DNA from 3 places in the Pseudomonas sp. Pmew2 genome. Region 3 is predicted to be linked to each of the others. Evidence: predicted binding sites of a transcription regulator. Region 3 holds the regulator's gene; each other region holds the start of a gene.
What was found. Region 3 encodes FliA, which starts transcription of late flagellar genes. Its sites were predicted from a motif close to CTAAAGTTTNNNNNNNNNNNGCCGNTAA; they were not measured.
Positions count from the first base shown of each region.

Region 1: a site for FliA is predicted at 5,311-5,338, ahead of AC4ANK_RS21575 (methyl-accepting chemotaxis protein). Genes of this name have one in related genera too.
Region 2: a site for FliA is predicted at 3,909-3,936, ahead of motA (flagellar motor stator protein MotA). Genes of this name have one in related genera too.

Region 1 covers NZ_CM176702.1:4,665,283-4,673,296, forward strand. Annotated here, with positions in the region: gene AC4ANK_RS21555 (hybrid sensor histidine kinase/response regulator) at 1-1,015, opposite strand, end outside; gene AC4ANK_RS21560 (chemotaxis protein CheW) at 1,012-1,701, opposite strand; gene AC4ANK_RS21565 (CheR family methyltransferase) at 1,701-2,987, opposite strand; gene AC4ANK_RS21570 (chemotaxis protein CheW) at 2,984-3,520, opposite strand; gene AC4ANK_RS21575 (methyl-accepting chemotaxis protein) at 3,529-5,151, opposite strand; gene AC4ANK_RS21580 (NEL-type E3 ubiquitin ligase domain-containing protein) at 5,442-8,014, shown strand, end outside.
Region 2 covers NZ_CM176702.1:843,908-851,921, forward strand. Annotated here, with positions in the region: gene AC4ANK_RS03775 (cyclic-di-GMP receptor FimW-related protein) at 1-122, opposite strand, end outside; gene asd (archaetidylserine decarboxylase) at 382-1,245, opposite strand; partial or broken gene AC4ANK_RS03785 (rhodanese-like domain-containing protein) at 1,402-2,214, opposite strand; gene AC4ANK_RS03790 (HDOD domain-containing protein) at 2,260-3,795, opposite strand; gene motA (flagellar motor stator protein MotA) at 4,003-4,854, shown strand; gene motB (flagellar motor protein MotB) at 4,858-5,883, shown strand; gene rsgA (small ribosomal subunit biogenesis GTPase RsgA) at 5,945-6,976, opposite strand; gene orn (oligoribonuclease) at 7,085-7,621, shown strand; partial or broken gene AC4ANK_RS03815 (trimeric intracellular cation channel family protein) at 7,688-8,014, shown strand, end outside.
Region 3 covers NZ_CM176702.1:2,629,056-2,637,069, reverse strand. Annotated here, with positions in the region: gene AC4ANK_RS12000 (chemotaxis protein CheA) at 1-2,214, opposite strand, end outside; gene AC4ANK_RS11995 (protein phosphatase CheZ) at 2,248-3,033, opposite strand; gene AC4ANK_RS11990 (chemotaxis response regulator CheY) at 3,053-3,427, opposite strand; gene fliA (RNA polymerase sigma factor FliA) at 3,680-4,420, opposite strand; gene fleN (flagellar synthesis regulator FleN) at 4,417-5,250, opposite strand; gene flhF (flagellar biosynthesis GTPase FlhF) at 5,366-6,694, opposite strand; gene flhA (flagellar biosynthesis protein FlhA) at 6,706-8,014, opposite strand, start outside.

The sequences.
Region 1 (8,014 bases), 2.0 Mb from region 3:
TGCGCGCCTGACCGTTCAGCACATCGGCGAAGGGCCGCATGCGGCAGGCCAGTGCGGTGTCATACAGCAGCTGCGCGCGCTGCGCCGACTGCCAGCCAAACTCATCCAGCTCTGCGGTTTGCTGGACCAGCACCTGTTGCGCCTGGGACAGCAGGTTACGTGCATCTTCCAGGGCTTTTTGCACATCAGCCGGGGGGCCTTCTTCGCCAAAGCTCGCACCCAGCACTTCAAGCGCGCGGTCGCTGCTGCTTTGCAAGCGTTTGAGGCGCTGCATACCGGCCAACAGCGGCTTGAGTCGCTGGGTCTCGACCAGCGATTTGCTGGACATGTCCAATAGCCCGTTCAAACGCTCGGCAGTGACCCGCAAAACACGCTCGCCGCCCTCGGCCACTCGACGTTCCAAGGGGGTAAAAGGTGCTTCCGGTTCCGGAGCCGGAGCCGGAGCCGGCTTGGCGGCGGACCTGGATGGCGGACGCGGCTCTGCTGTCAGTGGATCAGGGACAGGGTTGATTACTGGCTCAGCCCCTTGGGCTGAAGACTCAAGCTGCTGCATCGCGCTGGCCAGCAATGCGTCCGAGGCCGGGTCAGGCAGCGGCGTATTGACCGTGCGCGCTGCGCCAGCACCGGAGGCCAGCAGCGCGTTGAGCCTTTCAACATAACTGTCGATATCGGGCTGACCGACGCTATTACCGCCTGGCGTAGCGATACGCATCAACAGGTCAGTGCCGGACAGCAGCGCATCAATGTGCTCGGCCTGCAGCAATAGACGGCCTTCTTGCGCGCTGACCAGACAGTCTTCCATCACATGCGCAACGCTCACACCGAAATCGACGCCGACAATGCGCGCCGCGCCCTTGAGCGAATGTGCCGCCCGCATGCAGGCTTCCAGCTGATCCGCCTGGGTCGGGTTACGCTCAAGCGCCAGCAGGCCCGCACTCAATACCTGGGTCTGCGCATCGGCTTCCAGCGTGAACAGTTCAAACAGTGAGGCGTCACGCATTTGATCTGGCGTCATGTAAGGCTCCGGTGCACCGCCGACAACAACTCTTCTTCGTCCAGCCAACGCAGGCTTCGGCCTTTCCATTGCAGAACGCCGCGAGTAAAACGGGCGTTGGCATGAGTACCGGACGCAGAAGCGGCTTCCAGCTCACGCTCGTCAATGGCGTGAATGCCGTCTACCTCGTCCACCGGTACCACGACCGGGCCGCCTTCAGCAGCAACGATCAACATGCGCGGAACCACCCGCGCCGACTGGTCACTCGCTGCATTGCTGTCCAGCCCTAGCAGCTCGACCAGCGATATGCACGCTACCAGAGCACCTCGTACGTTGGCGACACCCAGCATCGCACGCGAGCGCTGGTGCGGCAGCGAATGGATGGTCTGGCTGGGGGCGACCTCCGAGAGGCAGCGGGAAGCCAGCCCCAGCCACTCTTCGCCAAGACGAAATACCAGGATGGAGCGGGTCTGTATGTCGCGTAGCAATACAGAGCCCTGAAACTGCTCATGCGATTCCTGGGCCAGTGCGTAGCGGTCCAGCAGACGAGTGGCCGCCGCAGAATAAACCGCGCAGTTGCGACAGTGTATGTGCTCTTCAAGCAACGGGCAGGAACGATCACCGTGAATACCGATACGGTTCCAGCAGTCATCGATATCCAGGGCTTGGTCATGGGTAAGACTGGAAAAACCGGACACACCCGTCATCAATGGTTTCCTTGTTTATTCGCGCCACGTGCAGCACGGTCCTGCAAGCGCCGGGCCCCGGCACTGTCGCCCTGGGCGGCCAGCAACGCAGCCAGTTGGGCCAGCGATTCGGAGTGCTGCGGTTGCAGGTACAACGCCTTGCGATAGAAACCCTGAGCCTGCGCCACGCTGCCTTCTACTTCGCTGAGCAGGCCCAGCCAGTAAAACACCTGTGCAACCGGCTCATGCTGTTGCAGATAGCGCTCGCAGGCAGCCTGCGCCTCGGCACTTTTGCCTTCGTTGGCCAGGCCGGCAATCCTGTCGAGCAGCGCCGAAACCTCGCTATTGCCAGTGACAGCAACCGGCTTGACGATGGGCGCAAACGCTGCGGACGTTCGTGCGACAGGTCGTGGCGCAGGCGCTCTGGCAGGTGCATCGGGGGCCGGGCGCGGTGCAACCGGGGCGGTTACCGGAGCCGGGCTCCAAGCCGGAGCCGGAGCTGTCGGTTCGATTGGCGCATGCCGGAAGGCAAATGATTGCGCAATACCGATCGAGCGCATGCCAATACCTGCCAGCAGGTTGCCCTCCGCCGGCCCGATGAACAGCAGGCCGTCTTCCCGGGTCAGTTGCTTGAGGACCTTGAACACATGTTGCTGGGTCTGCCGATCAAAATAGATCACCAGATTGCGGCAGAAAACGATGTCATAGGCGACCTGCGAAGCCAGTTTCGGATCGAGCAGGTTGCCAGCCTGAAAACTCACACAGGCGCGCACACTGTCGGCGATTTCAAACCCGTCAGCGACCGGGTTGAAATACCGCTCGCGAAAACCGGTGTCGCTGCCCCGGAACGAGTTCTTGCCATAGATGCCGTGCTCGGCCTTGGCAATCGAAAAAGGGCTGATATCAATGGCATCGACCTTGAACTGCCTGGCATCGACTCCCGCATCGAATAACGCCATGGCAATCGAATAGGGTTCCTCGCCGGTCGAGCACGGCAGGCTGAGAATACGCAACGGGCGCACACCGGCAAGGCTCGCTATACGTTCACGGGCCAGCATGCCCAGTGTGACGAACGATTCCGGGTAGCGAAAAAACCAGGTTTCAGGAACGATCACCGCCTCGATCAGCGCCTGCTGTTCTTGAGGCGACGACACCAGAAGGTGCCAGTACGCATCACTGTCGGGGCAATGGGCGGCCGTCGCACGCTGACGCAAGGCACGCTCGATGATCGCCTCGCCGACCGAGGTCACATCCAGCCCGATACGCTCCTTGAGGAAGCTGAAGAAGCGTGAATCGTCGACCTTCATGGCGCGTCCTCAAGCAGTTCGAGGTCGATTGGCGGCACCGGGTACAACAACTCGCGAACCGGCTCGCTCAACAGTTCCTGAACGTGAATCCATTGCAGCAGCCCCTGCTCATCCTCCCGAACCGGCCCCAGGTAAGGTGACAGGCGATTGTCCAGCCCGTACGCCTTGAACTGTGACACCGGGCAACGCAGCGTTTCGGTGGCCTGCTCCAGAATCAGCCCGAGTAATTGCGCCGGGTGCGCGTCGTCGTGCCGATAATGCACCAGAACCATGCGGGTGCTGGTGCGCAAGCGCGCTGGCTGACCGGAGTTCAGTGCACTGATGTCAATCACCGGCACGATCTCGCCGCGATGGGCAAAGATCCCCGCCACCCAGTGCGGAGCCTGGGCAATTGCCTTGAGTTTCACGCGAGGCAGGATCTCGGCAATCTCTGTCGCGTCCAGTGCATAGCGGTCTTCGCCGATGCAAAACAGCAGAAAGAGTTTGCTGGTGGTCAGTGGCGTGCCGTTGCGCCTCGGCGATTGATCCGTCATTGGAGTGTTCAGACCTTGAATCGCGAAACGCCACCGCGCAGCCCGACCGCGACCTGACTCAACTCGTCGATGGCGAAACTGGCTTGACGCAGAGATTCGACAGTCTGGCTGCTGGCATCCGCCAGTTGCACCAGCGCCTGATTGATCTGTTCGGCACCGGTAGCCTGAGCCTGCATACCTTCATTGACCATCAGCACACGGGGCGCCAACGCCTGTACCTGCTGAATGATCTGCGACAACTGCTCGCCGACCTGAGTGACCTCGAACATGCCACGGCGCACTTCTTCGGAAAACTTGTCCATGCCCATAACGCCTGCGGAAACCGCCGACTGGATTTCCTGCACCATTTGTTCAATGTCATAGGTGGCGACAGCGGTCTGGTCGGCGAGGCGCCGCACTTCGGTGGCGACCACCGCGAAACCACGGCCGTACTCACCCGCCTTCTCGGCCTCGATGGCCGCGTTAAGCGACAGCAGGTTGGTCTGGTCGGCCACCTTGACGATGGTAACGACGACCTGATTGATGTTGCCGGCCTTCTCGTTGAGGATCGCCAGTTTGGCGTTGACCAGATTGGCAGCGCCCATCACCTGATGCATGGTGTCTTCCATGCGTGCCAGCCCCTGCTGGCCGGAACCGGCGAGAATCGACGCCTGGTCTGCTGCGGAGGTGACTTCGGTCATGGTTCGCACCAGGTCGCGCGAGGTGGCAGCAATTTCCCGCGAGGTCGCGCCGATCTCGGTGGTGGTTGCCGCGGTCTCGGTAACGGTGGCCTGCTGCTGGCGGGAAGTCGCAGCGATTTCAGTGACAGAAGTCGTTACCTGCACCGAAGAACGCTGGGCCTGCGCAACCAGCGCAGTCAGCTCGGTCATCATGTCGTTGAAGCCGGTTTCGACCGCATTGAACTCGTCCTTGCGGGACAGGTTCAGGCGGGTGCTCAGATCTCCGGTACGCATGATGTCCAGAATCCGCACGATCAGTTGCATCGGTGCCATGATCGAACGCATCAGCAGCAGCCCGCAGGCCGCAGCCGCCAGCACTGCCACCAGCAGCGACAGGATCATGCTGATCTTGGCAGCCAGCACGGCGTTGACAATGTTGGCGGTGGCCTGATCAGCCAGCTGTTTATTGGCCACGATGAGATCATTGAGCTGCTTGCGGCCCGTGAGCCAGACCGGGTTCACTTCGCCATAGAATTCGGCGCGCGCGCCTGCGTAGTCGCCGCTATCGTACTTGCCGTGAACATCGGCGAGCATGCGCGAATAGGTTTCGCGGCGCTTTTCGAAAAGCGCGAAGCTGTCTCTGTCTGCATCATCGAAGATGGACTTCTTGTAGCCGTTCATCTGTGCCTGCAGGTTTTCGTCAAACCCCTGAAACTGGTCCTTTTCCTGCTTGGTCAGCGCACGCCCCTGCCCTTCGGCAATCAGCTCCAGGGTGCGGATGTAACTTTCGCCCCATGCGCTGCGCACCAGCGTGCTGTAGTAGACACCGGGTAACGCATCAAGACGGACATCTTCCTCGCTGGACTCGATGGACAACAGTCGTGAATAAGATACAACGACCATCAACAGCATGATTGCGATGATGACGGCGAAACTCGCCAGAATCCGTTGGCGCAAGGTCCAGTTCTTCACAGTCAGCCCTCAAGAGTTCAACGACGGCATCGGGCCGTGTTCAAGAAGCGGACCGACGAGCGGTCCAAGCGGCGTGAGTATAGCCCAGCCGTCAACCGGTACACGGGGAATGAAAAACCAAATCATGGCACCTGCTCATTAACCCGCTTTCCTGCCTTCTTGTCGGCACTTGCCACCACTACTTGAACACAACACGTCAGGAACCTGTGCAGCCGATAAATAGTTAGCACTTGCCGGCCTGACCTCAAACGTAAGCTTTGTCGCCTGCTCACTCACGACAAGGCACTTCAATGCTGGACCAAACTTCGCCGGGCAAGGCACCTGCCGCCCCGCATGTGCAACTTATAAAAGATAAATCACCCCGATGGCTGCTTGACGCAGAACCGTCAACCCATGCAACTCTGCGCAAAACCTCCGGACGCCCCTTGCAATGGCTGACGAGCGCGCGCACGTCCAGCCCGGAGCAAGTCGATAAACTTCAGCAGCTCTATGCCGAGCATCGCCAGAATGAACAAAAGGTTCGTCCGACGCTTGATCGCCTCTCGACACTGGAAGACTTCGCGACCCCTCTTCTGACGGCGGCGATCAAGGACCGCTTCGGTCTGGACGTCGACGTCGCCCGGACCTGGCTGTTTCACGCCAGCCGGGCCAGGGTCGACCAGTCGTTCCAGGCGGCATCCCGAGACCCCATCACTCAAGCCAACATTGCCTTGAGGGCCGCCTGTCAGAGCCTGCTCAAGGCTGCGCTGCAGAATTTCGAAAAGTGGGAAACCGCGCCTGGCGCGATGGATTCGGACTCGGGCATAGAGGCTCAGGTGTTTTCCGCCTTTGAAATCATCGGTCAACAGATCGCCGGCCAGTCCTTGCCGATATCTGCGACCGGGTTCGCAGCGATGTGCCGCGAGCTGGACCTGGGCGGTAAATACCAGACCCACCTGGAGTCCGTCTTCAATGCACCTTCGACACCCGAAGAAACGGCGGACGCTGCGGCATCCAGGCTGCGCAAGGACTTCCTGAAACTTCAGTCATCGTCCATCCGGCTTCAACTGCAGATTGCCTCCCTGCAGGAACTTGTCAGCCCGCCATTGCAGGGCGCGTTACTGGATATTCTCGACAGCAAGCAAAACGTCCGACTTGATAACAGGCCGGTCAACTGCAGCGTGCTGTGCCTGGGGGATGTCGAACTTGACGGCCCGTTCGTTATTGGCAAAGACCGCGACATGGCAACTCAGGCAGAAAAAATTGTCGTCTACATTCCAGACGATCCGGTTGCGCCATTGAAGGAATACGACTCGGTCGAGGCGTTTATAAACTCGTTGCGCGACCGGATGTTCATCGATGGATATCTGAATTTTTTCATGCGTTTCATACCGGCGCGCCATCGAAGTGCCTTGTTTGAAAAGCTGTCCGAGCGTCTGCACCCCAAAGTCAAGAAAGGGGGGTTCTTCGAGCGCCAGTGGCTGGAACGTGAAGCGGACCGAAACGCCCGGCTGGACCTGAGAGAGACTCCTCTGCAAGGCCCCTTGCCGGAGGCCCTGTACGATCGCAAACGTGCAGCGTTGAAGGAAAATGCGCTGTTTCATGGCGTGCCAACGGCGGCGCAGGACCAGAAAACTGTCGACGAGCGTGTGCAGTACTTTAAGGACAAAGCCTTCGACGTCTTGAACATCGCCGCTTTTGTCGTTCCGGTACTGGGCGAAGTGATGATGGCCGTCACAGCCATTCAGTTGGCCCATGAAGTCTATGAGGGCATAGAAAGCTGGGCCAAGGACGAAAAACAGCAGGCGCTCACCTACCTGTTCGACGTGGTGGAGAATATTGCCCTGATGTCGGCCCTTGGCGCTGCGGCGACGGGCTCAGCAGGCATACCTGCGATACAGGTGCCCGAGTTCGTAAACGGCCTCAAACCCGTGGAATTACCGAGTGGAATGACTCGTCTCTGGAAACCGGACCTGACACCCTTTAGCCATGACATCGTGCTGCCAAAGGGTCTGCTGCCCAACGCCACAGGCCTGTATACATGGCAAGGCAAGCAGTGGCTGCCACTTGAAGGACGCACCTATTCGGTGAGCCCTGCCCCGACCGGCGATGGTTATCTGATAGAGCACCCAGCCAACCCGCACGGCTATCAACCCGCCCTGCGCCACAACGGCGCGGGAGCATGGCTGCATGAACTTGATCGCCCGCTGGAGATGGAAGGCCTGTCGCTGTTCCGACGGTTGGGGTATTCCAGCGAAGCGTTTTCCGACAGCGCAGCCAGACGCATCCTGAAGGTCAGCAATACGCCTGAATCCGTGATGCGCCAGGCACTGGCTGATCAGCTCCGCCCACCGGCCTTGCTCGAAGACACAGCGCGCCGTTTCAGGCTGGATCAGGAAATTGATCGTTTCATAGAGCAGATGGAAGCCAACGATGCAGACGCAGCAGCGCCCCTCCAACTTGAACTGCTGAGCCATGACCCTGGCTGGCCGAACAATCGCGCTCTGGTGCTGGTGGATGCCCAAGGCAACACGCTCCATCGGTTCGTTGCGGCGCAGCAGTCTGGCGCTGCTGCCCCCCTCGACATGCATATTCGTGCCGATCAGCCAGATGCCCTGCGCCAGGTCCTGGAAAAACTGAACAACATCGAAATCCGGACTCTGCTCAACGAAGAGTTCGGTGCGGGTCAGCCGGGCATCGCACCGCGGCTGATCGCTTTACGCGCACAATTGGTGGCGCGTGCCCGGACAACCAGAGCCTGGTTGTTCGAATCACGTTACCGCGCCCTGAAAGTCGCTGATACGGACGGCGCGCAAACCCTCCAGCAGGCGTTTGCCGGCCTGCCGCCGCTGGTTGTCGAGGAATTGGCCAGCCACGCCTCGCC
Region 2 (8,014 bases), 1.8 Mb from region 3:
TTCGCCTTGGGCAATCTGGAAATCCAGCGTTTGAGGTCGCGGGGGTTGGCTTCACTGAATGTCAGGCTCGACTGCGTCGGCGTAGGGGCACGCAATAGCAGAGGGAGGCTAAAATTACTCATGTGACAGGCGAACTCCAACAACTCATTGGCCCGGACGGAGGCTTTAGATGGGTGGCTGACGTCATCGCGGAGCGGGGACATGTCGAGCATACGCCCATGAAAGTGCGAAGTATCCTACAGCACCGATCGGGCGACTTTACCAGTATCGGCATCACTACGCAGTAAATATGGCCTGGAGCCATTACTGTCCGGTTTTAAACTGCATGAGCGCCCCTGTTAATGGGGCGCCCATGCCGGGCACTGTGACTTCAAGTCACGATCATGCCTGTGTCGGAACTGCCAATGCCTGGCCCATCTGTACCTTGGAGCCCGCGGTCAGTTGCTCGGCCCATTTCACCTGATTTGGCCCGAACAGCACAATGGCCGTGGAGCCCAGTTTGAAGCGGCCCATCTCGGCACCTTTTTCCAGATGGATTGGCGCACGCGCTGCTTCGTCGTAGCTGAACGTCTTCAATTCACGCTTGGGCGGCGTGACCAGCCCGGCCCATACCGTCTCGACCGACGCCACGATCATCGCGCCGACCAGCACCACTGCCATTGGTCCGCGCTCGGTGTCGAACAGGCAGACCACTCGCTCGTTACGGGCGAACAGCTCGGGTACGTTTTCAGCCGTGGTCTGGTTGACCGAGAAGATGCGGCCCGGCACGTAGACCATTTCACGCAGCGTGCCAGCCAGTGGCATGTGGACGCGGTGATAGTCCTTTGGCGACAGGTAGACGGTTGCGAACTCGCCGCCCATGAAGGGCGCTGACAGCTTGGGATCACCGCCGAGCAGTTCCAGTACGCTGAAGCTGTGGCCCTTGGCCTGGAAGATCCGGCCGTGGTCGATAGGGCCCAACTGGCTGATGGCGCCGTCGGCTGGCGAAAGAATCGCGCTCGGCGTGGTATCGAGCGGGCGGGCGTCGGCTTTCAATGCGCGGGTGAAGAACGCATTGAAGTGCTCGTAGGACGTCAGGTCTTCGACCAGGGCCTGCGACATGTCCACTTGATAACGGCGGGCAAACCACGCGGTGAAAGCGTTTTTGAACCAGCGTACGCGGCATTCGGCAACGCAGCCTGCCAGTCGGGACAGCAGGTGGTGCGGCAGCAGGTACTGGCTGATGATGAACAAGCGGTCTTTCATTGAAGGTCCTGAGGATGAGTGTCCTGAATATTTCTGCGAGGCCTGTCGCGGTTCGCTAGAGCGGACAGGTTCGACGGTTTCGGCTGGTGCTGGCTGCGCAGGCGCGACGGGTTGCGCAACCTCGACTGCCTGGGCGGGCGCGGCGGCCACTTCCGGAAGTTCTACCGGTGTCTCCGGGTGATTGCCCCATTCACCCCACGAGCCGGCATAGGCCTTGACCCTTGGGTAGCCCAGCGCTTTCGCCACCAGATAGGTGAAGCCCGAGCGGTGGTGAGTCTGGCAATGGGTGATCACTTCCTTGTCGGGCGTTATGCCCAGGTCGCGAAGAATCTCTGGCATGTCCTGACGAATACGCAGGTTGCGTGCCTTGTCCATGCCCGCAGTCCATTCGAAATTGACTGCGCCGGGTATGTGTCCGCCCTTGGCCGCGACTACTTTTTCGCCCGAATACTCGGTAGGGCCGCGAGCGTCCCAGATTGCCAGGTCGGCGGCACCCAGACGGCTTTGCAGGTATTCGCGTGTGGCGGTAGGTTCGTCGTGCAGCGTCAGCGTGACCGGGCCGCCTGCAACGGGCGCAACCTCTGTGCTCAACGGCAGCGATTGCGCTTCCCAGGCCAGCACGCCGCCATCCAGATAGTGATAACGGTGATGGCCGATGACATCCAGCAGCCAGATAAAACGCCCGGCCCAGCCACCGCCTTCGTCATCGTAGACGACATAGACTGCATCAGGGTTGTGGCCCAGCTCGCCGAACAGCTGCTGCAGATCGGCAGTGTCGGGCAGTAGGCCAGGCGCAGGAGGCTTGCCCAGTTGCGTACGTTTCGGATCGACAAAGCGTGCGCCGCGAATGTGCCCGGCTTCGTAGCGAGCGCTGCTGGTCAGATCCACGAGGATCAGTTCCGGGGCGTCTAGACGCTCAAGCAGATCGTTGGGTTCGATGACCAGCGACAAGCCAGTGAATGCGGACATTTGCAGCCTCCGATGAAAGGAAAGAGGCGAATTGTACGCCAGGCCTCACGCTTTGCGATGACTAAAGATGCCAAGTGCCCTTTCAATACATTGCGCGGTTTTTCCGAATGCCTGGACGGAAATTTCCGACAAGGCCCCACCACCCTGGTCGGCGACCACCAGCAGCATGACTTTACCGTTGTTGCTCAGCGAGCGAATAAGCCAGTGCTGGCCACTGAACAGGGTTTTCAGTGGCGCGGGCAGCAGGACGGCAAACTGCGCGTTGTTCGCGGGGGTCATGCGCAACTGCGTCGGCTGGGTCAGCAAGCGTTGCAACACGGTGCTTTCCTTGATGAACAGCTGCAAGGAGGCGGTTTCGGCCGGCAGTCCGGCCATCTGATTGACGCGCAGTACGGTCGAGGTCTTGTCCAGCATCAGCAGCATGACCCGCTCCATACCGCACGACATGAACGCGTCGCGGGCCGAGGTGGTCAAGTGCATGGCGTTGATGAACGGGCTGGGGTCCTGCAGCAGCTCGGCGCAGTGCTTGCGCCATAGCTGCAGGGCGTCGGCCGATGGCGGTGGCGCTGGTTCGTTGTCGCGCCTTACACGGCGCGCATCCCAAGGCCAGATCAGCGATTCGGCCGGGTGCCAGAGGTCTTTTTCCGCATGAATACGCGCGCTGCTGGCAGCGTTTTGATGCGCCTGCTGCTGCACTTCGCTGATCGACTGTTGCAGGTAAAGGCTGGTCAGCCGTTCCCAGCGCAGGCAATGCGGGCTGTTCCAGGCATGTTGCGCCGCCAGCGCCAGGCCGTTACCCAGCAAAACAGTATTGGCTGGCTGGTTCAGCCAGCGCCGCAGGTTGGGGTCGGCGTCCATGAGTTGTTGCTGTTGCAGCGGGCTGTGTTCTTCGCGGGCGATGCGCAGCACCTTGGCCAGATCGCGTCGCTCGTTGATCAGCAACTTATAACCGCGCGTGACCCAGATCGGCAGGCGCCAGAATTCGGCGAGTGCCAGGCACAGCTCCAGCAGATTGACGCCGAACAGCTCTTTTTCCACTGCAAGGCTGGAATGGCCCTTGTGGATAACCCGCAACTCCAGCTCTTCGAGCAGCTTCGGATAGGCCAGCGCCATCGGCCAAAGGGGGGAGAGGAAAAGCAGGCTGCCCATATGGATGTCTTGCCAGAGTCGTGCAAGGCGACTGGCAAACAACCCGTTGGCCTGTTGTGTGGCGTGCTGGCTGACCAGAATCAATTGGCGATAGACCGCGGGAATTTCCTCGGGCGGCTTGGCTGGCAAGCGGCCCAGAAGGATTTCAGTACGCGCCAGCCCCAGACGGTTGATCGCAATCTCGAGGCTCTCGGCCTGCTCGGTCAAACCGTGGGTGTGATGGTTGGCCTCGCGCATCACACTCAATACCAGTGCGGGGCTTTCCTGCATCATTTCAGCGATTTCACGCAGTGAGCGGCGACTGTCGTTCAATGCTGCGCGAACGTGCCCATGATTGACGGCAGGGACCGGTAACGCGATGCCGTCAAGCAGCTTGACCCAGGCATCCAGCGTTTTCGGAACGAGATGATGTGCTGCGTGTGCTGTCGACATTCGATGGCCTGTGCGGCTGATTATCTGAGCTGGGAAACCGCCAGCGTACGGGACGCTGAGGCCATTTTCCTCCTTTTATGGAGGCGGATAAATGGGTTTTTCAAAAGAACCGGCTATAGTCTGGCCCAGTTAGGCCGATAAGGAGAAGAAGAGATTCAAGAACTTCCGGACTGTCCCTGAACCCGACTCAGTAAAGTATTTTTTCCTATGGCTAAAATTATCGGCATCATTGTCGTTATCGCGAGTGTCCTCGGCGGATATGTGCTGTCCCATGGCAAGATCATGGCGCTATTCCAGCCCTACGAGGTCTTGATCATCGGCGGTGCTGCACTGGGCGCGTTCCTCCAGGCCAACCCTGGCTACATGACCATGCACGTGTTCAAGAAGTCGCTGAAGATGTTCGGTTCGCGCTTCACACACGCCTATTACCTTGAGGTGCTGGGGCTGGTGTACGAAATCCTCAACAAGAGCCGCCGTGAAGGCATGATGGCGATTGAAGGGGATATCGAAGACGCCGCCTCCAGCCCGATCTTCGCCAAATACCCTGGTGTGCTGAAAGATGAGCGCATGACCGCGTACATCTGCGACTACCTGCGCATCATGTCGTCCGGCAACATGGCTCCTCACGAGCTGGAAGGCTTGTTCGACATGGAACTGCTGAGCATGAAAGAAGAGCTCGAGCATCCATCCCATGCCATTACCGGTATCGCCGACGGTATGCCTGGCTTCGGTATCGTGGCGGCGGTACTCGGTATCGTGGTGACCATGGCGTCGCTGGGGTCGGGCGACAAGGCTGCAATCGGCATGCACGTAGGTGCGGCGCTGGTAGGTACCTTCTTCGGTATTCTTGCGGCATACGGTTTCTTCGGTCCGTTGGCCACCTGCCTTGCCCATGATGCCAAGGAAGAAATGAACGTCTATGAGAGCATCAAGGCGTCGCTGGTGGCGTCGGCCTCCGGCATGCCGCCTTCGCTGGCCGTCGAATTTGGCCGCAAGGTTCTCTACCCGCTGCATCGCCCCAGCTTCAGCGAGCTGGAACAAGCGGTTCGCGGTCGCTAAGTCATGGAAAATAATCAGCCGATTATCATCAAGCGCGTAAAGCGCTTTGGTGGCGGACATCACGGCGGTGCCTGGAAAATCGCGTTTGCCGACTTCGCGACGGCGATGATGGCGTTCTTTCTGGTGCTGTGGCTGATGTCTTCTGCCACGCCCGAACAGTTGCTCGCGGTGGCCGGTTACTTCAAGGACCCGGTCGGTTTTTCGGACAGCGGTTCGCCGTATGTGATCGACCTGGGCGGCTCGCCCGAGATGTCGCCGAATCAGACGCTGAACCCTGAGGTCAAGACCACGCCGTCACCTGACACCGTGCCCCTTGAGGCCGAGACTTCCGAGACCAAAGCTGAAGAGGTCGAGCAGGAGCGTCTGGAGATGCTGTTGCAAGAGCTGCAGAACAAGGTCGAGGAAAACCCGCAACTGCAGAAATTCAAGGACCAGATTCTGTTCGAGATCACCCAGGACGGTTTGCGTATCCAGATCATGGACGCTGACAACCGGCCGATGTTCGACTCGGGCAGCGCACGTCTCAAGCCTTATTTCGAAGACATCCTGCTGGCAATGGCTGACACCATCAAAAGCGTGCCGAACAAGATCAGCATCAGCGGTCATACCGACGCGACACCTTTTGTAGGCAACGGCGGATTCGGTAACTGGGAACTGTCGGCCAACCGCGCCAATGCTGCACGTCGTGCGCTAGTGGCCGGTACCTATCCGGACTCACAGGTGGCCAGGGTGGTGGGTTATGCCTCGTCAGCTCTTTATGATCACGAGAACCCGACCAATCCGGTCAACCGCCGCATCGACATTGTGGTTTTGACCAAAAAGGCTCAGCAGCGTATCGAAGGCGACCAGAACTCCGGTGGTGCGCCTCAGTCCAAACCTGCGCCCGCCGCTCCTGCTACTCCCGCTGCTCCGGGTGCTTCGGTCGGGGCACCGCCAGACCCACGGGCATACGCCCAGCCTCACGAGATCCGGCAGAAGCTGAATATCTTTGACGATGGCAAGTTGCGGGTCGAGCCAGCCCAGAACTGAGCTGCAACCGATACAGAAACGCCGCGATCATCGCGGCGTTTTTGTGTGCGGCGTTCGGTGCTCAGTAACTGTCTTGCGGCAGGCTGGCAATGATCGAACGGTAGCTGTTCATGCGCTGTTGCTGCACGCGGCCATCTTCAAGCCCCTTGAGCAGGGCGCAGCCCGGTTCGCGGTCATGCTTGCAGTCGCGAAAGCGGCACGTGCCGATCAGGTCGTTGAATTCGATGAAGCCAGCTTCTACGTCTGCACGGCTGACATGCCCCAGGCCGAATTCGCGGATACCCGGTGAGTCGATCAGATCGCCGCCACGCGGAAAGTGGAACAGGCGGGCGGTTGTGGTGGTGTGTGTGCCCTGGCCGGAGACTTCGGACAACGGCCCGACCCGGGTATCCGTTTCCGGCAGCAGGCTGTTGACCAACGAAGACTTGCCGACGCCGGACTGGCCAACGAACACACTGATGTGGCCATCAAGCTGGCTTTGCAGTGTCTGCATGCCATCGCCATGATGCGCCGACACTTCCAGCACCGGGTAACCCAGTGTGCGGTAGACCGCCAGCAACGCATTGAGCGCGGGCGCGTTCTGTTCGTCGATCAGGTCAGCCTTGTTGAGCAGCAGCAGCGGACGAATCCCGGCATGCTCGGCGGCCACCAGATAGCGGTCAATCAGGTTGGCATGTGGCTCGGGCATGGGCGCGAACACGATCACGATCAGATCGACGTTGGCAGCCACAGGCTTGAGCTGGCCACGTGAGTCCGGGCGGCGCAGTTCGGTGGTGCGGGGCAGTTGCGCAACGATGACGCCAATGCCCTGATTGCCGGCGCGCCATACAACGCGATCACCCGTGACCAGTGCCGGCAGGTTGGCGCGCAGGTGGCAGCGGAAGACCTGACCGCTTGCTTCGCCTTCCTGAGCCTCGACTTCGACCTGTACACCGAAGTGAGCAATCACAAGGCCGGTCTGTTCGGGGCCGAGGTCGCCGCCTTCCAGTGTTTCAAGCGTAGCGGACTCGCGTTTTGCAGCGCGGGCAGCACGCTCGCCCTGAATTTTTTCGATGCGCCAGTTCTGACGACGATTGAGTTGGCGTTTGGCCATGGGTGTTCCGATGTGATGTAACCGATGAATTAGGCAGTACGATTGATCGGCAGGAGTCTAGCACGGCAGGGTGAGCTAAACTGCGCGCCTACGCTGAGGAGTCGACACATGCAGAACAAGCAGAACCTGATCTGGATCGATCTGGAAATGACCGGTCTGGACCCTGATACCGATGTCATCATCGAAATGGCCACGATCATCACTGATAGCGAGCTGAACACCCTGGCCGAAGGCCCGGTGATCGCTGTGCACCAGAGTGACGAAACGCTGGCGAAAATGGACGAGTGGAACACCCGCCAGCACGGTGGCTCGGGCCTGACCCAGCGAGTACGCGAAAGCACCATCAGCATGGCTGAAGCCGAGGCGCAGACCCTTGAGTTCATCAAGCTGTGGGTGCCGGAGCGCAGTTCGCCGATCTGCGGCAACAGCATCTGCCAGGATCGCCGCTTCCTGTATCGCCACATGCCGACGCTGGAAAACTGGTTCCACTACCGCAATCTGGATGTCTCGACCCTCAAGGAACTGGCTGCGCGCTGGTCCCCCGAGCTGAAATTCAAGAAAGGCAGCACCCACCTGGCGCTGGATGACATCCGCGAGTCGATTGCCGAGCTGCGCTTTTATCGTGAGCACTTCATCAAGCCTTGATCAAGACTCGCGCGTGCAGTGAATAATCTTCGCTGCACTCTTTCAGTGCGCTGGTCGGCTGGTTAGACTGCGCGCCGTCGAGGAATGGACTGGTTCGGCGTGGTGCTGATCGCTTGCGTCACAGCGCTGGGCGGCGGCTCGGTGCGCGATGTGCTGATCGGCCATTACCCGCTGACCTGGGTCAAGCACCCGGAATACCTCATATTGACCAGTGTGGCAGCGTTGGTGACGATCTTTATCGCGCCATTGATGCGCCACCTGCGCTCGTTGTTTCTGGTGCTGGATGCACTGGGGCTGGTGGCCTTCACCCTGATCGGCTGCATGACTGCGCTGGAAGCCGGGCATGGTCTGGTGATCGCGTCAGTGTGCGGTGTCATCACTGGGGTCTTCGGT
Region 3 (8,014 bases):
ACCGGTGATGGTGGCGCCCGACATGCCTGGCGTACCTTGCAGCATCTTGCCCAGCGGTTTGATAACCACTTCTTCCTGGCCGACCAGTTGATCGACAACGAAGCCGATGCGCTGGGTGCCGACCGTCAGGATCACGACGTGCCCTTCTCGCTGCTCTTCATGAGCCGCCGAACTGACCAGCCAGCGCTTGAGATAGAACAGCGGCAAGGCTTTGTCACGTACGATCACCACTTCCTGACCGTCAACCACGTTGGTAGTGGACAGGTTCAGGTGGAAGATTTCGTTGACGTTGACCAACGGGAAGGCAAAAGCCTGGTTGCCCAGCATCACCATCAGGGTCGGCATGATCGCCAGGGTCAACGGGACCTTGATGACAATCTTGGAACCCTGGCCCTTGGTCGAGTAGATGTTGATCGAGCCGTTGAGCTGGGAGATCTTGGTTTTAACCACGTCCATGCCCACACCGCGACCTGACACATCGGAAATCTCGGTCTTGGTCGAGAAGCCCGGTGCAAAGATCAGGTTGTAGCAATCGGTGTCGCTCAACCGATCGGCTGCATCCTTGTCCATGACACCACGTTTGACCGCAATCGAGCGCAACACGTTGGGGTCCATACCCTTGCCGTCATCGGAAATCGACAGCAGGATATGGTCGCCTTCCTGCTCTGCCGAAAGAATTACCTTGCCGCCGCGGGACTTGCCCGAGGCTTCGCGTTCTTCCGGCGTTTCGATACCGTGGTCGACCGCGTTGCGCACCAAGTGGACCAGCGGGTCGGCAAGCGCCTCTACGAGGTTCTTGTCGAGGTCGGTTTCTTCGCCGACCAGTTCCAGATTGATCTCTTTCTTGAGCTGGCGAGCCAGGTCACGTACCAGACGCGGGAAGCGACCAAAGACTTTCTTGATCGGCTGCATACGGGTCTTCATGACCGCGGTCTGCAGGTCGGCAGTGACCACATCCAGGTTCGAAACCGCCTTGGACATGGCTTCATCGCCGCTGTTGAGACCCAGACGCACCAGGCGGTTACGTACCAGCACCAGCTCGCCGACCATGTTCATGATCTCGTCCAGTCGGGCGGTATCCACACGAACCGTGGTTTCGGCTTCAGTCGCAACCGGCTTTTCACCAGTGGGCGCAGGAGCGCGTGCAGGTGCTGGAGCAGGCTTGGCGGGCTCGGCCTTTGCCGCAGGTGCAGGCGCCGCAGCAGGCTTGGCAGCCGGTGGCGGAGCAGCAGCTATGGCAGTTGCCGGAGCAGGTGCCTTGGCAACGACCGCATCAGGCTCGAACTTGCCTTTGCCATGCAGTTCGTCGAGCAGGCTTTCAAATTCGTGATCGGTAATTTCGTCCGATGCCGCTGCAGCAGAGGGTGCCTTGGCAGCAACGGCCGCAGGTGCAGGTGCAGGTGCAGGTGCAGCAGCAGCCGTAGCGGCTATGGCACCGTCAAACGAGCCCTTGCCATGCAGTTGATCAAGCAAGGCTTCGAATTCGTCGTCGGTGATTTCATCGCCGGCAGGCGCTGCACCCTTGCTCTGTGCAGCAGGTGCCGGGGCTGGAGCGGCTACAGCATCGGCCGCAAACTTGCCCTTGCCATGCAACTGATCAAGCAGGGATTCAAATTCCTGATCGGTAATTTCATCGCGAGCTGGCGCAACCGCAGGTGCCGCTGATGGTGCCGCAGACACCGGACTGGTGCCGTGCAGCGAATCGAGCAGTTGCTCGAACTCATCATCGGTAATGTCATCGCTGGCCGCTTGCTCGGCAACCGGAGCCGGAGCCTCGGCTTCAACCACCGGCTCGGGCTCGGGCGCTGCGACTTCGTCGGCAGATTGTGGCTCGGCCAGTCGCGAAAGCGCAGCCAGCAGTTCTGGCGTCGCCGCAGTTACGTCAGTCCGTTCACGTACCTGACCGAACATGCTGTTGACGGTGTCCAGAGCTTCCAGGACCACATCCATCAGTTCGGAATCAACGCGACGCTCACCCTTGCGAAGAATGTCGAACACGTTTTCGGCGATGTGGCAGCACTCCACCAGCTCATGGAGCTGGAGGAAGCCGGCGCCCCCTTTTACAGTGTGAAAACCGCGAAAAATTGCATTGAGCAGATCAGCATCATCCGGTCGGCTTTCCAGCTCGACCAATTGCTCTGACAACTGCTCCAGAATTTCGCCGGCCTCTACCAGAAAATCCTGAAGGATTTCTTCATCGGCGCCGAAGCTCATGGGGTGCTCCCTAAAATTAACCGTCAACAGATCTTAGAAGCCGAGGCTCGATAGCAGATCGTCTACATCATCCTGTCCGGATACGACGTCTTCACGTTTATCGGCATGAATCTGCGGACCTTCACCCTTGGCGAGATGTTTTTTAGGATCTTTTTCAGCAAGGATGGATTCTTCGTCATGTTCGATGCCTGCGAAGCGATCGACATGGCTGGCCATGAGCACCAGTTTGAGCAGATTGCTCTCGACTTCCGTAACCAATTGCGTCACGCGCTTGATAACCTGCCCCGTAAGGTCCTGGTAATCCTGGGCAAGCAAAATATCGTTGAGATGCCCGGAAACCCTATCTGCCTCCTGCTCGGTGCGCGTCAGAAAACCATCGACCCGCTTGGCCAGCTCACGGAATTCTTCAGCACCGATTTCGCGGCGCATGAAACGCCCCCAGTCGTCACTCAATGCCTTGGCATCGGAGCTCAGACCGCTCATGAGCGGTGTGCTTTCCTCGACCAGGTCCATAGTGCGGTTGGCCGCATTCTCGGTCAGCCTCACCACATACGACAGGCGTTCGGTCGCGTCGGTGATCTGCGACACTTCCTCGGCTTGAGGCATGTGCGGATCAATATGAAAGTTGACGATTGCACTGTGCAGCTCACGAGTCAGCTTGCCCACTTCCTGATAAAGGCCGCGGTCGCGTGTCTGGTTGAGTTCATGGATCAGCTGCACAGCGTCACCGAAGCGGCCCTTTTCAAGGCTGGTGACGAGTTCCTGCGCGTGTCTCTTTAAGGTCGACTCAAAGTCGGCCATCGAATCATTGTTATCCATAGCGCCCTCGCGGCATGCATCAGCTATTGACGCGTTCAAAGATCTTTTCGATCTTCTCTTTAAGCGCTTGAGCCGTGAATGGCTTGACTACATAACCGTTCACCCCGGCCTGGGCAGCTTCAATGATCTGCTCACGCTTCGCTTCGGCAGTAACCATCAGTACAGGAAGGCTCTTGAGACGCTCGTCCGCACGGACCTGACGCAACAAGTCGATACCGGTCATGCCAGGCATGTTCCAGTCCGTCACCAGAAAGTCAAAGGCACCGCTCTGCAGCATCGGCAATGCGGTCAGACCGTCATCCGCTTCAGATGTGTTGGTAAATCCCAGATCACGCAACAGATTCTTGATGATCCGCCGCATCGTTGAGAAGTCATCAACGATGAGGATTTTCATGTTCTTGTCCAATTCGACCTCCAAGCAGTCTTTAACGCGTTCAGCACCTGAACACGCTGTTCACTCAATACTGGCACAGCACACCCCCAGCTATACGAAACGACGACGGGCTTGGCACAACGACAGTCAAGACTGCGACTAAAGCCCATCGAGACATTGCCCGACAGGCCCTTGCCTCGTCTATCCTGCTACCACGTAACGCTTTGCACAGCCGGCATGCAGACAACGCACGACAAACGTCGCGCACTGCCGTCAACGCGCTCGCCACTCCCCCAAACGCCCCCGCAAACGAGCTGCGCACTGGCTGTGTAACTGACTGACCCGAGATTCGCTGACCCCAAGAACCTCTCCGATTTCCTTGAGGTTCAGCTCTTCGTCGTAGTACAGCGCCAACACCAGACGCTCACGCTCTGGCAAATTGGCAATTGCATCGGCCAACGCTGCCTGGAAGCGCTCGTCTTCCAGGTCGCGCGACGGCTCAAGCGAACCGCTTGCGCCATCCTCATGCAGCCCTTCGTGATCGCCGTCCTGAAGCAGGTCGTCGAAACTGAAGAGGCGGCTGCCCAAGGTGTCATTCAAAATCCCGTAATAATCATCAAGACTCAACTGGAGTTCGGCCGCAACCTCGTGATCTTTAGCGTCACGGCCGGTTTTAGCTTCAATTGCACGAATTGCGTCACTGACCATTCGGGTATTGCGGTGCACTGAGCGTGGTGCCCAGTCGCCCTTGCGCACTTCATCCAGCATCGCACCACGAATGCGAATGCCGGCGTAGGTCTCGAAACTCGCACCTTTGGTTGAATCATATTTGGTGGAGACTTCAAGCAGACCGATCATGCCAGCCTGGATCAGATCCTCGACCTGCACGCTGGCCGGCAAGCGCGCCAGCAGATGATAAGCGATACGCTTGACCAATGGCGCATAACGCTCGATCAACTCGTATTGCGAATTACGGGAAGCCTTGCTGTACATCTGGTAGCCGCTCGCAGTCATTGCACAGGCCCTGCACTGGTCTGGTGAACGAGTCGCTCAACGAAGAACTCGAGATGACCCCGCGGGTTGGCTGGCAGCGGCCAGGTATCAACCTTCTGGGCAATGGCCTTGAACGCCAGCGCACATTTGGATCGCGGGAATGCTTCGTAGACGGCGCGCTGTTTCTGTACGGCCTTGCGCACGCACTCGTCGTACGGCACGGCACCTACATACTGCAGCGCGACATCAAGAAAACGGTCCGTCACTTTGGTGAGTTTGGCGAACAGGTTGCGCCCTTCCTGCGGGCTCTGCGCCATGTTGGCCAGCACACGGAAGCGGTTCATGCCGTAGTCGCGGTTGAGCAGTTTGATCAGGGCGTAGGCATCGGTGATCGACGTGGGCTCGTCGCACACCACCAGCAACACTTCCTGAGCGGCGCGCACGAAGCTGACCACCGATTCGCCGATACCGGCAGCCGTGTCAATCACCAGCACATCAAGGTTGTCGCCAATCTCGCTGAACGCCTGGATCAGACCCGCATGCTGGGCCGGGGACAGATGCACCATGCTCTGGGTGCCAGAGGCGGCAGGCACGATACGCACCCCACCCGGCCCCTGCAACAGAACGTCGCGCAACTCGCAACGGCCCTCTATCACATCGGCAAGTGTACGTTTAGGCGTCAGCCCAAGCAGAACGTCGACATTGGCCAGACCCAGATCGGCGTCCAGCAGCATGACACGACGGCCAAGCTCGGCAAGGGCCAGTGAAAGATTCACTGACACGTTAGTCTTACCGACGCCACCTTTGCCACCGGTCACCGCGATAACCTGTACGGGATGCATGCTGCCCATGTTATTTCTTTACCTTGTCTTGCGTAGACCGAAACCACATCGAGGGCTGCACGTTCGCAAATGAACACCGCATGGCAGACCGTTGACGCAGGGACATTCCAATAATATCCATCACTTAACCCACTCTCTTGCCAGGGGTGTGATAGAGGTCAGCAAACATATCAGCCATCGCTTCCTCGCTCGGCTCATCCTGCATCTGCACACTCACCGCACGGCTCACCAGTTGATGACGACGCGGGGTGTGCAGGTCGTCAGGAATACGGGGTCCGTCCGTGAGGTAGGCCACAGGTAATTCATGACTGATCGCCAGGCTCAGGACTTCGCCAAGGCTGGCTGTTTCATCAAGCTTGGTCAGAATGCATCCGGCCAGGCCACAACGCTTGTAACTGTGATAAGCAGCGGTCAGCACCTGCTTCTGGCTGGTGGTCGCCAGTACCAGGTAGTTACGCGACTTGATGCCACGCCCTGCCAGACTTTCCAGTTGCATGCGCAGCGCGGGATCGCTGGCTTGCAGCCCGGCGGTATCGATCAACACCACGCGCTTGCGCAGCAGCGGCTCCAGCGCCTGGACCAGCGACTGGCCAGGATCGACATGGGTAACCGGCACGTTGAGGATGCGCCCAAGGGTCTTGAGCTGCTCCTGTGCGCCGATGCGGAAACTGTCCATGCTGACCAGAGCGATATTCTGCGGACCGTACTTCAACACGTAACGTGCCGCCAGCTTGGCCAGCGTGGTGGTCTTGCCCATGCCGGCAGGCCCGACCATGGCAATGACTCCACCCTCTTCTAGCGGCTCGATGTCCGGCACGGCAATCATGCGCGCCAAATGGGCCAGCAACATGCGCCAGGCCTGACGAGGCTCGTCAATCTCCGGGATCATCGACAGCAGATCGCGCGACAGCGGGCCGGACAAACCGACACGTTGCAGGCGGCGCCACAGATTGGCCTGCTGCGGACGACTGCCCTGCAGCTGGTTCCAGGCCAGGGAGCCAAGCTGGACTTCCAGCAGCTCGCGCAAGCCGTTCAATTCGGAGCGCATCGAATCATAGGCGCGCTGGCCGACAGCAGGCTCTGCGGGCGCAGGCGGCGTGTACGCGAATGGTCGTGGCGGCTCTTCGAGCGTCGGCTCGATGTGCGTATCGACAGCGCTGACCGGTTTGCCGGAAAACAGCTGAAGATTGATCGACGCGTCACTGTCGCTGCGGTTGTTCAATTCGGCCTGAGCAGAGACGATGCGCGACTGGGTCTTGCGCAGCTCGTCTTCGAGCTCCATGTTCGGCACACGCGGTGCCAGGGCGGACAGCTTGTAATCCAGAGCGGCAGTCAGCTCTACGCCACCGGCAATGCGCCGGTTACCGATGATGGCCGCCTCGGCGCCCAGCTCATCGCGAACCAGTTTCATGGCTTGACGCATATCGGCGGCGAAAAATCGCTTAACTTGCATGACTCACTACCTCAGCCGTTCGGCCCGACAGTCGCTACGATGGTTACTTGCTTGTTGTCCGGAATTTCCTGATACGCCAGAACATGCATGTTCGGTACAGCCAATCGTCCAAATCGTGACAGCATCGCCCGGACAGGCCCTGCTACCAGAAGAATTACCGGCAACCCTTGCATCTCCTGACGCTGGGCGGCCTCAATCAACGAACGCTGGAGCTTCTCAGCCATGCTTGGCTCAAGAAGAACGCCTTCTTCCTGACCCTGACCAGCCTTCTGCAAACTATTGAGCAATATCTGTTCCAACCTTGGTTCCAGAGTGATAACAGGCAGCTCCGGCTCAACACCTACAATGCTTTGGACGATTGCGCGGCTCAGACCCACTCGCACGGCAGCCACCAAAGCGGCGGTATCTTGACTCTTGCCGGCGTTGTTGGCGATAGCTTCTGCAATGCTGCGAATATCACGCACAGGTACATGCTCAGCCAGAAGCGCTTGCAGCACGTTGAGCAACGAGGACAGGGACAGCACACCAGGGACCAGCTCTTCAGCCAGTTTGGGCGAGCTTTTGGCCAGCAATTGCATCAACTGCTGGACTTCTTCGTGACCAATCAGTTCATGAGAGTGCTTGTAGAGAATCTGGTTCAAGTGGGTTGCCACCACAGTACTGGCGTCCACCACGGTATAACCCAGCGACTGCGCCTGGCTGCGCTGGCTGATTTCGATCCAAACGGCCTCCAGACCAAACGCCGGGTCTCTGGCGGTGATGCCGTTCAGGGTGCCGAACACTTGACCGGGGTTGATCGCCAGCTCGCGATCCGGATAAATCTCGGCCTCGGCCAGAATCACGCCCATCAGCGTCAGACGGTAGGCGCTGGGTGCCAGATCAAGGTTGTCACGGATGTGTACGGTCGGCATCAGGAAGCCCAGCTCTTGCGACAGCTTCTTGCGCACGCCCTTGATACGCGCCAGCAGTTGACCACCCTGATTGCGGTCCACCAGCGGAATCAGGCGATAACCCACTTCCAGGCCGATGATGTCGATAGGGGTGACGTCATCCCAACCCAGCTCCTTGGCGTCCTGAACACGGGTCGGCGAAGGCAGCAGGTCCTGTTGGCGTTGCACTTCGGCCAGCGCCTCGACTTTCACCTGGTTCTCTTTCTTCCAGAGCAGATACGCACCACCCGCAGCCACCAGGCCGAGGCTGATGAAGGAGAAGTGCGGCATGCCCGGCACCAGCCCCATTACGATCATGATCGCAGCGGAAACTGCCAGTGCCTTGGGCGAGGCGAACATCTGACGATTGATCAGCTTGCCCATCTCTTCC